Regions from separate parts of the Enterococcus sp. AZ177 genome, predicted to be linked through region 1. Evidence: a T-box and tRNA genes for the amino acid it is inferred to sense, from the RefSeq annotation. Region 1 holds a T-box; the other holds one or more tRNA genes.
What was found. The T-box of region 1 lies ahead of leuS (leucine--tRNA ligase). A T-box ahead of a tRNA ligase gene usually reads a tRNA of that ligase, here a tRNA-Leu.
Positions count from the first base shown of each region.

Region 2: it has a tRNA-Leu gene. The T-box ahead of leuS (leucine--tRNA ligase) is inferred to sense a tRNA for this amino acid. The anticodon was not compared.

Region 1 is NZ_CP172944.1:2,690,633-2,697,471, reverse strand. It holds gene IGJ34_RS13275 (DUF4097 family beta strand repeat-containing protein) at 1-181, opposite strand, end outside; gene IGJ34_RS13270 (DUF1700 domain-containing protein) at 183-839, opposite strand; gene IGJ34_RS13265 (LysM peptidoglycan-binding domain-containing protein) at 1,150-3,447, shown strand; T-box leader at 3,499-3,725, shown strand; gene leuS (leucine--tRNA ligase) at 3,931-6,444, shown strand.
Region 2 is NZ_CP172944.1:1,384,280-1,391,118, forward strand. It holds gene IGJ34_RS06795 (Tex family protein) at 1-808, shown strand, start outside; gene IGJ34_RS06800 (SprT family protein) at 811-1,308, shown strand; gene IGJ34_RS06805 (YdcF family protein) at 1,388-2,113, shown strand; tRNA gene IGJ34_RS06810 (tRNA-Leu) at 2,198-2,280, shown strand; partial or broken gene tnpA (IS200/IS605 family transposase) at 2,459-2,932, shown strand; partial or broken gene IGJ34_RS06820 (hypothetical protein) at 3,363-3,931, shown strand; gene IGJ34_RS06825 (pyridoxal phosphate-dependent aminotransferase) at 4,104-5,321, shown strand; gene IGJ34_RS06830 (hypothetical protein) at 5,426-5,602, opposite strand; gene IGJ34_RS06835 (helix-turn-helix domain-containing protein) at 5,798-6,625, shown strand; gene nagA (N-acetylglucosamine-6-phosphate deacetylase) at 6,729-6,839, shown strand, end outside.

The DNA.
Region 1 (6,839 bases):
CATTACCTGAAAGATCAAGATGGACTTCTTTTGTACTTTGTTTATTTTTTATCTCATAGGTTTGTCTTTTTACATCTGTCATATAATTTTCAGCGCGTCTAAAGTAAACAGCACTCCCTATTCCACCTATGATCATAGCTAAAACTCCGATAGTTAGAAAAAAAGCAGTAGTCTTTTTCATATTAAATCTCTCCTCTTAAGACGTGAATATTCCATTGCAGATAACGTTTTAATATTTTTCCAAAGAATTTTGTTAGAGGTGTCAGGATCAATAAGCCGATGATACCAGCACCAGAAAGAAAAATACTAACAAACAATTGGAACATCGCTCCATCATTAAATCCAGAAAAGATTGAAATACCTCCAAGGATTGGCGAAAATAAGAGAACGATAGCGACTAACCAACAAGAAAATAAAACCATAATAAAAGCAAAAATCATCCAAAACATAAAGAGAAAATTAAAGGCAAGAACTCCTACAACCTGGCAGAACCGTGTAAAGCCGTTACGTTGAGGGCGTTCATAAGAACGAAAAGCATCATCATAAGGATGTTCAGGTGTATCTTCATAATGATCATCATTATTTGTGATAGGTTGTATTTCTTGCCAACCATCTCGTTCAAGTTTTTTTTCAGGAACAGTGATATCGAATTCCTGTAAAATTTCTTCAGCGATCCCTCTTGGTTTTCCTAAGCTTTTTGCAATCTGTTCTTCCGTTTCACCATCAGCTAAGCGCTCTTTAAAGATTGTTTCATATTTATTCAAGATAAACCCTTGCTGTTGATTTGTTAAAGGCTTTAAGTAGATTTTCAGTTCGATTAAAAAGTGCTCTTTATTCATTTTTTTCCCCCATCTCATTTTATTCGTCAGCTTCTCCTTTTCCACTATAATTTTTTTTAGACGTAATAACAAGTCTTTCGTCAAAAAATCAGCCTAAGGTAAAGAGCGACATCAGACTTGAGACCTAGTCTAGCCGAAAAAGAAAAAATCAATTATCTAATCGATAAAAATATTCAATTAGAAAGAAATGTTAAACAATATTTTGTGTGATTTTGGAAAGAAAAACTAAAAAAATATTTCTATTTTCTTTAAAAAAAGGGTATAATAAAAATTAAGGAATAGTTTTTTTAGAAAATTTGGAGGACTTATCATGGAGAAGTACAACACATCAAGAAAAGAGCGAAGAAAAGCGGAGCAGAACAAGCTTGCTTATGATCAGCTAAAAAAAGGAACCACTGTGCTTAGCTCTGCGATTGTAGTTTCCTCAATTGCTGCCCCGATTGCCGCTCCGAAAATAGCTGAAGCGGCAGAAGATCAACATTCAAGTGCTCAAGTAAGTTACTCAGACACAAATACACATACAGAAGGCGTTCAACCAACGACAACTGACTCTAACGATTCGATGACGCAAGAAACTCAGACGACAGCACCTGAGACCTCTTCCAGTGAAGAAACGTCTGAAACACAAGAATCATCAGAATTAAATACATCAGAAACAATCGAAAGTACTGAGACAACTGAATCAACTGTAACGACAGATTCTTCAACTCCTGAAAAGGAAGAATCAAAAATGCCAGAAATTATGATGCGTTCAGCAGCAATCCCTCAATCTAGAAGTATTAGCCCGAGTACCTTCATTGCTGACATCTCTGGTCACGCACGCTCAGTTGCAGCAGCAAATGATTTGTATGCTTCTGTAATGATGGCGCAAGCAATTCTTGAAAGTGATTGGGGCAGAAGTACATTATCGGCAGCACCGAATCACAACTTATTCGGAATCAAAGGTAGTTATCAAGGACAATCGGTTACCATGTTGACATGGGAAGTCTATAATGGACAGTGGGTTCAAGTAAATGCTACTTTTAGAAAATATCCTTCTTATTCAGAATCATTTAGTGATAATGCGTATGTCTTAAGAAATACATCTTTTCAATCAGGGATTTATTATTATTCAGGTGCATGGAAAAGCAACACGAATTCTTACAAAGACGCAACAGCTTGGCTGACAGGACGTTATGCAACTGATCCTACCTATAATACCAAACTTAATAATATCATAACAACGTACAATTTAACTCAATATGATACGCCTTCATCAGGCGGCGGAAATACAGGTAGCGACAATAACAGCGGTAATACCGGGGGCAACACAGGTGGAAATACCGGAAGTGGCAATAATAGCGGCAATACAGGCGGCGGAACAAGCAGTCAAGATGTGACGCATACTGTAAAAGCTGGCGATAGTTTATGGGGATTGTCAGCTAAATATGGCACGTCAATTGCTAATATTAAAAGCTGGAATAAACTTTCTGGAGATGTCATTTATGTAGGTCAAAAATTAATCGTTAAAAAAGGTTCTGGTAACGTAGGCGGCAATACAGGTGGAAATGCCGGAGGTGGCAATAGCAGTGGCAATACAGGTGGTGGAACAAGCAATCAAGATGTGACACATACTGTAAAAGCTGGTGATAGTTTATGGGGATTGTCAGCTAAATATGGCACGTCAATAGCGAGCATCAAGAATTGGAACAAACTTTCTAGCGATGTCATTTTCGTAGGTCAAAAATTGACCGTAAAAAAAGGCTCTGGTAATGCAGGTGGTAGCACTGGTGGAAATACTGGAGGTTCAAACGGGAATACAGGTGGTTCTGGCAACACTGGAACCTCGAATTCTTACTATACAGTAAAATCAGGTGACTCGTTATGGGCAATTGCTAATTCAAATGGTATAAGTATTGCAAGCTTGCGTCAATGGAATAATTTAAGTGGCGATATCATTTATCCAGGCCAAAAACTGATCGTGAAAAAAGGGTCAGGAAATACTGGTGGAGGTAACACAGGCGGTAATGCAGGTGGCTCAACTGGTAATACGGGAAGCTCTGGCAATACAGGAACTTCAAACGCCTCATACACAGTAAAATCAGGAGATTCACTATGGGCAATTGCCAATAAAAATGGTATAAGTATTACTAATCTACGTCAATGGAACAAGATAAATGGCGATATTATTTACCCCGGTCAAAAATTGATCGTGAAAAAGGGTGCAGAGAATACAAGTGGTAGTAATAGTGGCTCAACTGGTAATACTGGTAGCTCAAATAATGCTGGAACAGCTACTAGTCACTACACGGTAAAATCAGGTGACTCACTTTGGGCGATTGCCAATAAAAATGGCATAAGTATTGCAAACTTGCGTCAATGGAACAATCTAAGCGGAGATGTGATTTACCCAGGTCAACGTTTAGTTGTGAGAAAAGGCCAAGGAGGATCTGCTAGTTCACCTAGTAATCAAGGTAGTAACGAAACAGCAGGATCACACACTGTAAAAAGTGGAGATACTTTATGGGGACTTTCTCAACAATATGGAGTAAGCGTCCAAAAAATCAAACAATTGAACGGGGTATCTAACGATATAATCTATATTGGTCAAAAATTGAAAGTTAAATAAAACAATTGAAATTGTTTGAAATATTTGGTAGTATGATAGCACATGATAGATATGTAAACAGTGAAGAGGAATAGTAGAAAGAACCATGTTTTAGAGAGCGTATGGCTGGTGAAAATACGTACAGAAGCTTTCGAACTCGCCTTTGAGTTATTTTACTGAATGAGTTAGATGTAGTTAACTTTATTAAGTATAATCGGCGGCGGCCGTTACAACGCTGAGGTTTGTATTTATACAAGCGAAGTTAGGTGGTACCACGTTGTCAATCACACGTCCTATAGGAATATTTTCCTGTAGGACGTTTTTGTTGTGAATCACTACGATTGGCTCTGCCAGAGTAGCTGATGAACAATACCGGACGCGTAAAGAAACAGCCATCAACATATCATTGAATGACTGCCAAGTAATGACTTAAAAATGGTAGAGAATTAATTTAAGAAAACGGAAAAAAGTAATAAAAAGCTACTTAAATAGGAGGAAAAAAACGTGAGTTACGATCACAAGAAAATCGAGAAAAAATGGCAAAAATATTGGGCTAAACATAACAGCTTTACTACTCATGACAACCCAACCAAAGAAAAATTTTATGCTTTGGATATGTTTCCATATCCGTCAGGACAAGGGCTCCATGTTGGTCACCCAGAAGGATATACAGCGACAGATATTTTGTCACGTATGAAAAGAAGTCAAGGATACAGTGTGTTACATCCAATGGGCTGGGATGCATTTGGTTTGCCAGCAGAACAATATGCATTAGATACTGGAAATGATCCAGCAGAATTTACGAAAAAAAATATTGAAACCTTTAAACGTCAAATCAATTCACTAGGATTTAGTTATGATTGGAATCGTGAAATCAATACGACAGATCCAGATTATTATAAATGGACACAATGGATCTTTACTAAACTATATGAACACGGTTTGGCTTATGAAGCAGAAGTTGCCGTTAACTGGGTACCAGAACTTGGAACTGTGATTTCGAATGAAGAAGTTATCGATGGAAAAAGCGAGCGTGGGGGGTACGATGTTGTTAGAAAACCGATGCGTCAATGGATGCTAAAAATCACAGCATACGCTGACCGATTATTGGATGATCTAGACTTAGTTGATTGGCCTGAAAGCATTAAAGATATGCAACGTAATTGGATTGGCCGTTCTGAAGGTGCAAACGTTGATTTTAAAATCAAAGGAAGTGACGACAGCATCACCGTCTTCACGACACGAGCAGATACTTTATTTGGTGCTAGTTACTTAGTTGTTGCACCTGAATTAAAACTAGTTGATGCAATCACAACTCCGGAGCAAAAAGCAGCAGTGATAGCTTATCAAGAAGAAGTTAGTAAAAAATCTGATTTAGATCGTACCGATTTATCTAAAACAAAAACAGGCGCTTTTACAGGAGCTTATGCAATCAATCCCGTGAATGGCAAAGAAATACCGATTTGGATCGCCGATTACGTATTAGGTAGTTACGGAACGGGTGCTGTTATGGCGGTACCGGCTCATGATGAAAGAGATTACGCGTTTGCTGATAAGTTTGGCATCGAAATGATTCAAGTGATTGAAGGCGGAAATATCAAGGAAGAAGCGTACACTGGTGACGGTCTTCATATCAATTCTGGCTTCTTAGATGGCCTAACAAAAGATGAAGCGAATGAAAAAATGTACCAATGGCTAGAAGAAAACGGCTGTGGTAAAAAAGAAGTTACTTATCGTTTACGTGATTGGTTATTTTCTCGTCAACGCTATTGGGGCGAACCAATTCCAGTGATTCATTGGGAAGATGGGACAACAACGACAGTTCCAGAATCTGAATTACCTTTGACATTACCGAAAACAGATGATATCAAACCTAGTGGAACTGGCGAATCACCACTTGCAAACATTACTGAGTGGATCAATGTCATTGATCCTGAAACGGGTAAAAAAGGCAAACGTGAAACGAATACAATGCCACAATGGGCAGGTAGCTCTTGGTATCATTTACGTTATATCGATCCACACAATAAAAATGAACTAGCGAATTATGAAAAATTAGAGCGTTGGTTACCTGTTGATATTTACATTGGCGGAGCGGAACATGCCGTTCTTCACTTATTATATGCGCGTTTCTGGCATAAATTCTTGTATGATATCGGTGTTGTACCAACAAAAGAGCCCTATCAAAAATTGTACAATCAAGGAATGATTTTAGGTCAAAGTTTCCGTGACAGTCGTGGTGTATTAGTACCTACTAACATGGTTGAAAAAAAAGACGGCGTTTGGGTAAATATTGAAACAAGGGAAGAGCTTGAAGAAGCACCAGCCAAAATGAGTAAATCCTTGAAAAACGTTGTAAATCCTGACGATGTTGTCGAAAAATACGGTGCAGATACACTAAGAATGTATGAAATGTTCATGGGACCGCTAGATGCATCGATTGCATGGAGCGAAAATGGACTTGAAGGTAGTCGCAAATTTTTAGATCGCGTGTGGCGCTTGATCGTAGATGAAAATGATAAGATGCGTGATCGTATCACGACAATGAACGATGGACGTTTGACTAAAGTGTATAATCAGACAGTGAAAAAAGTGACAGAAGATATGGAAAACCTACACTTTAATACGGCAATTTCGCAATTGATGGTCTTTGTGAACGAAGCAAATAAAGTCGATGTTTTACCATATGACTATATTGAAGGATTCGTTCAATTACTAGCGCCAATCGCACCACACGTCGGTGAAGAGCTGTGGGCAATCCTTGGAAACGAAGAAAGTTTAACAAATGCGCCTTGGCCAACATTTGATGAAGCTGCATTGATTGAAGACGAAGTCGAAGTTGTTTTCCAAGTTAATGGAAAAGTTCGTGCGAAACTGAATATTACTAGAGGATTGAGCAAAGAAAAATTAGAAGAAAAAGCTTTAGCAGCAGAAGAGATTCAAGCCTTTATTGATGGGAAAACAGTACGCAAAGTCATTGTTGTTCCAGATAAATTGGTAAATATTGTAGCGAATTAAATATAGTTGAAACAGAGGTGCTGCATAAAATCGGTGTCTCTGTTTCGCTATAAATAGGAATAGGAGAGAAAACTGATCAGTTATATCACGTTTATTTGACCGACAAATAGGGGAACTAGTGGAACAATTAAAATAGTATAAAAAAAGTAAATAAACACATTTTGCACAAATCAAACTATCATGCTACAATAATCCTAATAAATGACGAAGGTGGTGAATAAGTACAATGGTCAACATGCCAAAAATAACAACGGGTTTTTCTTATGTAATAGGCTACCTAGCTTTTTGTCATGTTATTATTTTCAATTTTTTATCTCAAGGGACAAGTGTGTCCAAAAAGGGATAAAAAATTAAATAAAACAGACCATTCAGACTTATTTACTTGAAACGAATGA
Region 2 (6,839 bases), 1.3 Mb from region 1:
TAAGGCGGTTGGTGTCGGTCAATATCAACATGATGTTTCACAAAAACGTTTAGCAGAACAATTGGATTTTGTTGTAGAAACAGCTGTTAACCAAGTTGGGGTTGATGTAAATACTGCCAGTCCGCAACTGTTACAACATATTTCTGGTTTAAATAAAACAACTGCTCAAAACTTAATGGCTTATCGTGACGAAAATGGTGCATTTACTGCTCGTAATCAAGTCAAAAAAGTGCCTCGATTAGGACCAAAAGCTTACGAACAAGCCATTGGATTCTTACGGATTCCAAATGGAAAAAATATTTTGGATAACACAGGGATTCATCCGGAAAGCTATGACGTTGCCAAAGCAATTTTAGAAAAAGCCAAGGTTCAATTAGGAGAGCTTGGTTCGGGGCAAGCGGCTCAACAGATCAAGGGATTGTCATTGGAACAATTAGAAACGGAATTATCTGTTGGGAGTGAAACCCTAAAAGATATCGTTGCAGCATTAGTTCAACCAGGAAGAGATATGCGTGATGAAATGCCAGCGCCTCTTTTAAGAAAAGATGTCTTATCGATGGAAGACCTAAAACCTGGTATGGAGCTTCAAGGTACAGTCCGAAATGTGATTGATTTTGGTGCTTTTGTTGATATCGGTGTGAAACAAGATGGTTTAGTGCATATTTCAAAACTTAGTACAAAATTTGTTAAACACCCAACAGATATTATTGCTGTAGGAGATGTTGTGACTGTGTGGGTGGAAGCAGTCGACAAGAAGAAAGGGCGCATCAGTTTAACGATGTTACCGCAAGCTGAAAGGAAAGAATAACGTTGAAACCTTTTCCTAAAGAAGGAAAACCAACAAAACAAGAGTTATCAGATACCCAACTGCAAGCAATGGTGGAATCAATTTCTTTAGCATTTTTTGACAAAAAGTTTCAGCATCACGCTTTTTTTAACCGACGTCTGAGAACAACAGGTGGTCGATATCATTTAAACTCGCATAACATTGATTTTAATCCAAAAGTTTTCGAGATTTACGGGGAAACAGAGTTGATCAATGTGATCAAACACGAGTTATGCCATTATCATCTGCATTTAGAAGGTAAAGGGTATCAACATAAAGATGCTGAATTTAAATTGTTATTAAAACAAACTGGAGGAAGTCGCTATGTACGTCCTCTAGTGGATCAAAAACCACAGTCATACCACCAGTATGAGTGTGAAAAATGTCAAACATTGATTTTACGAAAACGGAGAATCAACCTTCAACGCTATGTTTGCGGAAAATGTCATGGTAGGCTAGTAGAAATCAATTCGAGCATATAAAAAGGATATGATGCCGCTTTTTCTTTTTAATAGAAAAGGCGGTATTGTGTTAAATCAAGTAAAAGAATAGAGGAGCATGATGATCGAACATTGGAATACAGTCATTGATTACTTAGCTGCACAAGAACAAATAACAGAAAAGTATGACCTTGCTATCTTAGCTGGCAACAGTTTGCCTTATTTGGCAGATGCGTTTATTCAATTGTATGAACAAGGAACAGCCTCTGAATTCATGATTGTTGGCGGTATTGGGCATGCGACGCCCTTTTTACAGAAAAATCTTAAAAATATCGGTATCAAGGTTAGTGAGGTAAGTGAAACTGACATGTACCTAGAGTATTTTAAACAAAAGTATCACTTCGGTAAGGAACTCTTTTTAACGGAGACGACCTCAACTAATTCTGGTGAAAATGCTCGCTTTTCACTAAATAAGATGAAAAAGGAAGGGCTGAGGCCGAAGTCTGTGTTATTATTGGAAGACCCCATTTTACAAAGAAGAATTAAAGCGACTTTTGAAAAGGAATGGCAAGAGACAAAAGCTAGTTTCACCAATTATGTTCCAGTTATTCCTTATATAAAGTCAATTGAGGACAAGATTATTTTTGAAGAAAACCAACTTAATGGATTGTGGACGAAAGACTATTTTCTTTCATTAGTTCTAGGTGAAATTCCCCGACTTAGAAATGACGATAATGGATATGGACCAAAAGGAATGAATTATATTGGATCAGTTGAAATTCCTAAAAAAGTGAGCAAATCATATGATAAGCTTTGTCAGGTATACGAGTATAGGTACAAACGATGATCATCTATTTGTGGAAAAGTAAAATTTTGAACGATTGACAAAAGCTAAAGCATATTTTATCATATACTTAGTTATGATATAAATGCGGTCATGGCGGAATGGCAGACGCGCCAGCTTGAGGGGCTGGTGGGGGCAACCCCGTGGAAGTTCGAGTCTTCTTGGCCGCATAGTTCAACCCTAAACCTTGTTATATATAGGTTTAGGGTTCTTTTTGTGTGTTCTGAAAACCACCTGCTATGCGGGTGGTTCCATAGAGCTTCCAGCGAGGTAATAAAAAAGCCCCCTAAAATGTTAAACTGATATAGGTTTCCCGACCGTATCATCAACATTAAAGGAGGTTCCTTTATGAAAAAGGACAATCAAAGTTTATCACACACCGTATGGAAATGTAAGTATCACATCGTCTTTGCGCCAAAATACCGTCGCCAAATCATTTATGGCAAATACAAGAAAAGTATCGGAGAAATCATTCGACTTTTATGTGAAAGAAAAGGCGTCGACATCATCGAGGCAAATGCATGTTGAGATCACATTCATTTGTTGGTCAGTATTCCACCGAAATTAAGTGTCTCGGGTTTTATCGGTTACCTAAAAGGAAAAAGTAGTTTAATGATTTTCGATAGACATGCGAATTTAAAGTATCGATACGGCAATCGTAAGTTTTGGTGTCGTGGCTATTATGTCGATACCGTTGGCCGAAACAAAAAACAAATAGAAGAATATATACGCAATCAAGTTCAGGAAGATCATATAGCAGATCAGCTGACGTTGTTTGAGGAGTATGATCCGTTCACAGGTAATAAAAATAGCAAAAAATAAAAAATGAAATTCTTTTAGAATCAGCGAGAAGAAGTGGTGCGTGAGGGAGACCCGATCAGAAGGCCTTTTAGGTCGTGGCCGGTAAAAGAGGCTTTCAGCCGAAGAGCAAACCTCCAGTTCTCACTGGAGGTTTTGATTATCCACCTATTCCTATGACAAAGCATATATTCTGTAAGGATCCACTTATTTTCATATAAAATAGATAACAGTAGAGAAGAGGGATCGTAGAAAATTTCAAAATAAAAGAAGACTAATATGATGGATTCTAAAGCAGTTTATAGTACTGGTTGTCTTTTAAAAATATGAATAATCTAAGTAAAGTACTAGGTTCTAAAAATAGTTTCTATTTAAATTTAATTTGGTAAGATAAGTTTGTACAAAGCTATTACTATTCTATGCCAAAAGAAGAAAAAAATTAGAGGTGATAGAGATGACAATCAAACGTGTATGGTGGAAAGTAGCAGTTGGTTATCAAATCTATCTAGCAAGTTTCATGGATACAAGTAACGACGTGATTGTGGACATAAATGGAATCCGCTCAAAATTGGATTATCTCAAAGAATTAAGTATTGGATTTATCTGGGTCAAGTCAATAAAATGGACAGCAGAAGAATATGCTGTTTTTAAAGAGAAACCCCTGGATGGTTATCAATCCAAATAAGCAATAGATCAATGTATTAGTCAAAATCAATAGATCCAAATTCCGGTTTGAATTTTTTACAAAGAAGTGATCAAGCTAAGAATAGAGAATGAAGCATTGGTCTATAGTTCTTACAAACTTTACTTACCCAAACCCCCAGAATTATTTGTTTATGATTCTTGTTTCACGAACGAGTGTTTTATGGTTATCGTCAATTTTTTCAAAGAATTCCCTTTAGCAGACTTACCAAAAACGTTCAGATAGAGTAGGGACTCACAGTTGTATAGTTTGAATATCACATCATTCACCAACACACGATTTTTCTTCCTTATGAAGCAAGGGTATTCAAACATATATAAGTGGCTGCTTTTTATTTTAGTAAGAAGGTTAATAGGAAGTTTTTCCAGACAAATAAAAATACGTCTATCGAATAGTGAGACTCTTTTTTTGAAAATTTGCAATTTTCCATTGCTTTTTTTTTCTAGGTGGCGTAACTTTAAGTATATAAATTTTGAAAATGAGGGATACAGTATGAGAAATTTTGAAAAATCTAACAAACTTGATGGAGTCAGTTATGATGTACGTGGTCCAGTTTTAGAAGAAGCGGACAGAATGCATGAAGAAGGCATTCGTATTTTGAAACTTAATACTGGTAATCCCGCCCCATTTGGTTTTGATGCTCCGAATGAAGTGGTTCGCGATATGATTATGAATGTTCGTAATTCAGAAGGCTATTCTGATTCAAAAGGAATCTTTTCAGCACGAAAAGCAATTGAACAATATTGCCAAGTGAAGGGTTTCCCAAATGTAACGATCAATGATATTTACACAGGTAATGGTGTTAGTGAATTGATTTCGATGTGTATGCAAGGACTTTTGAATAATGGAGATGAGGTTTTAGTTCCAATGCCTGATTATCCTCTATGGACAGCGTCAATTTCTTTAGCTGGTGGTAATCCTGTTCATTATATTTGTGATGAGCAAGCGGAATGGTATCCAGATATCGATGACATCAAATCAAAAGTGACGACGAATACAAAAGCAATTGTGTTGATCAATCCCAATAATCCAACCGGGGCTTTATATCCTAAGGAAATCCTAGAACAAATCGTTGAGATTGCGAGACAAAATGATTTGATCATTTTTTCAGATGAAATCTATGATCGTTTAGTGATGGATGGATTAACACATATTCCAATTGCAACATTAGCACCAGATTTATTTGTAGTTACTTTAAATGGACTTTCTAAATCACATAGAGTTGCAGGGTTCCGTTGTGGTTGGATGGTACTTAGTGGAAACAAAAAACACGTTAAGGGCTATATAGAAGGATTGAATATGTTAGCTTCGATGCGTTTATGTTCAAATGTACTATCTCAACAAATTATCCAAACTGCCTTAGGTGGCTATCAAAGTGTTGATGATTTGTTGTTGCCAGGAGGTAGAATTTATGAGCAACGGGAATATATTTACAATGCAATCAATGATATTCCAGGTCTATCTGCTGTAAAACCTAAAGCTGCTTTTTATATATTTCCTAAAATCGATACTGCCCGTTTTAATATTTATGATGATGAGAAATTCGTTCTTGATTTTCTTCATGAACATCATATTTTGCTTGTTCATGGTGGTGGTTTCAATTGGACTCAACCAGATCATTTTAGAATTGTTTATCTACCGAAGATGGAAGACTTAAAATTTACAACTGAAAAAATGCGTGCGTTTTTAAGTACTTACAAACAAAAATAACAGGTTGATTTTTGAAACTAAAAAAAGTGACTCAAAACTGTATCAGTTTTGAGTCACTCTTGTTTTAAGAATGTGTTTTGCAAAGAGACGAATAGAAACGATCGTTACTCTGCAGTTTGACAATCTTTTTTACTTATTACCATACGATTTGTGTATTTTTCCTCCATATCCGGACTTGGATCCGAAACAACAACCAAATAAGCATTCTCATATTCTTTCTCGACATAGCCATTATAACTACTTTTGTCCCAACTGAAGTTAATTCTTTTCTCTTGTGTCATAAATAACACCCCTTATTTGCAAAGCAAAATTATTTTAAATCGTCTCCATTTACTGTTAGGTAATGTTCTTGCAGTATATTATGCATTAAAGTACAATAAATGCATAATGCGAATTCGCATATTTTGAACTTTTTTTGATTAACACGATTTTTTTCAAGAAATAGCTCAATTTTAACGTAGCTTAGGAGTGAAAAAATGGATTCTTTTGGAGCAGTTATTAAAGAAATTCGTAAAAATAGAAAACTAACGCAAAAAATGTTATCAGAAGATATTTGTTCGCAAAGTGTATTAAGTAGAATCGAAAATAATGAAGAATTACCGAATGTCGTAGTAATGCAGCAAATTTGTCAGCGCTTAGGCGTAACGATGGATCAAATTATGCAATTCAAATCGGATGAAGTTCGTTTGATCACGCAAATATTTGAAAAAATAGCTGATTATTTTCGACACAAAGAATATGGAAAAATAATGACATATATGAATGATACTAAAATTGAAGAAAGACTTCATTTGGATACGGATTGGCAACGTTACTATTATTATCTAGGTAGTTGTAAATTTTATCTTTGTAATGATTATGAACAAGCAATACATGATTTAAAAAAAGGATTATCTTACACTTATCAAGCGAATAAAGTAAATTTGTCCGATTTTGAAATTCAAGTAATTAGCTGCATTGGCAGTACGTATAGCAGCATAGGAAAGATCGACGATGCTGAAAAATATTTAAAATTAAGTATTCATTATTTTCATAAATTACCAAATGAACGAGTAACCGCAGAACTAACAAAGATATTTTATAATTATTCTAAGTTTTTAACAGATCAAAACCGTCTTGAAGAAGCGCAAATATATATCGACCAAGGAATTGTTTGGTCGAGACATAAAAATAGTTACTATTACTTGAGTGAATTGTTTCAGTTGAAAAGTCAATTGCTTGCATTAAAAGGAGAGCCAGATAAAGCAGACGAATATAGGATTTTGTCAGAACAAATCCTACGTATCGAAACAATTAAAATCTAAAGAAAGTTAAGTAAATTTTTCTAGAAAAGGTCTACACCATTCTTGACTTTAACTGATTTTAAGAGTACGTTTAGAGTAGAAAATTAAAGAAAGAAGGATGAAAATGAGAACGTTTATCTTTGCTGAAAAGTTCTTTTTAAAAAGTGATGTAAAAGGACCTGGATATTTAGAAATCACTGATGGTCTATTTGGAGACTTTTATAAAGAAGTTCCT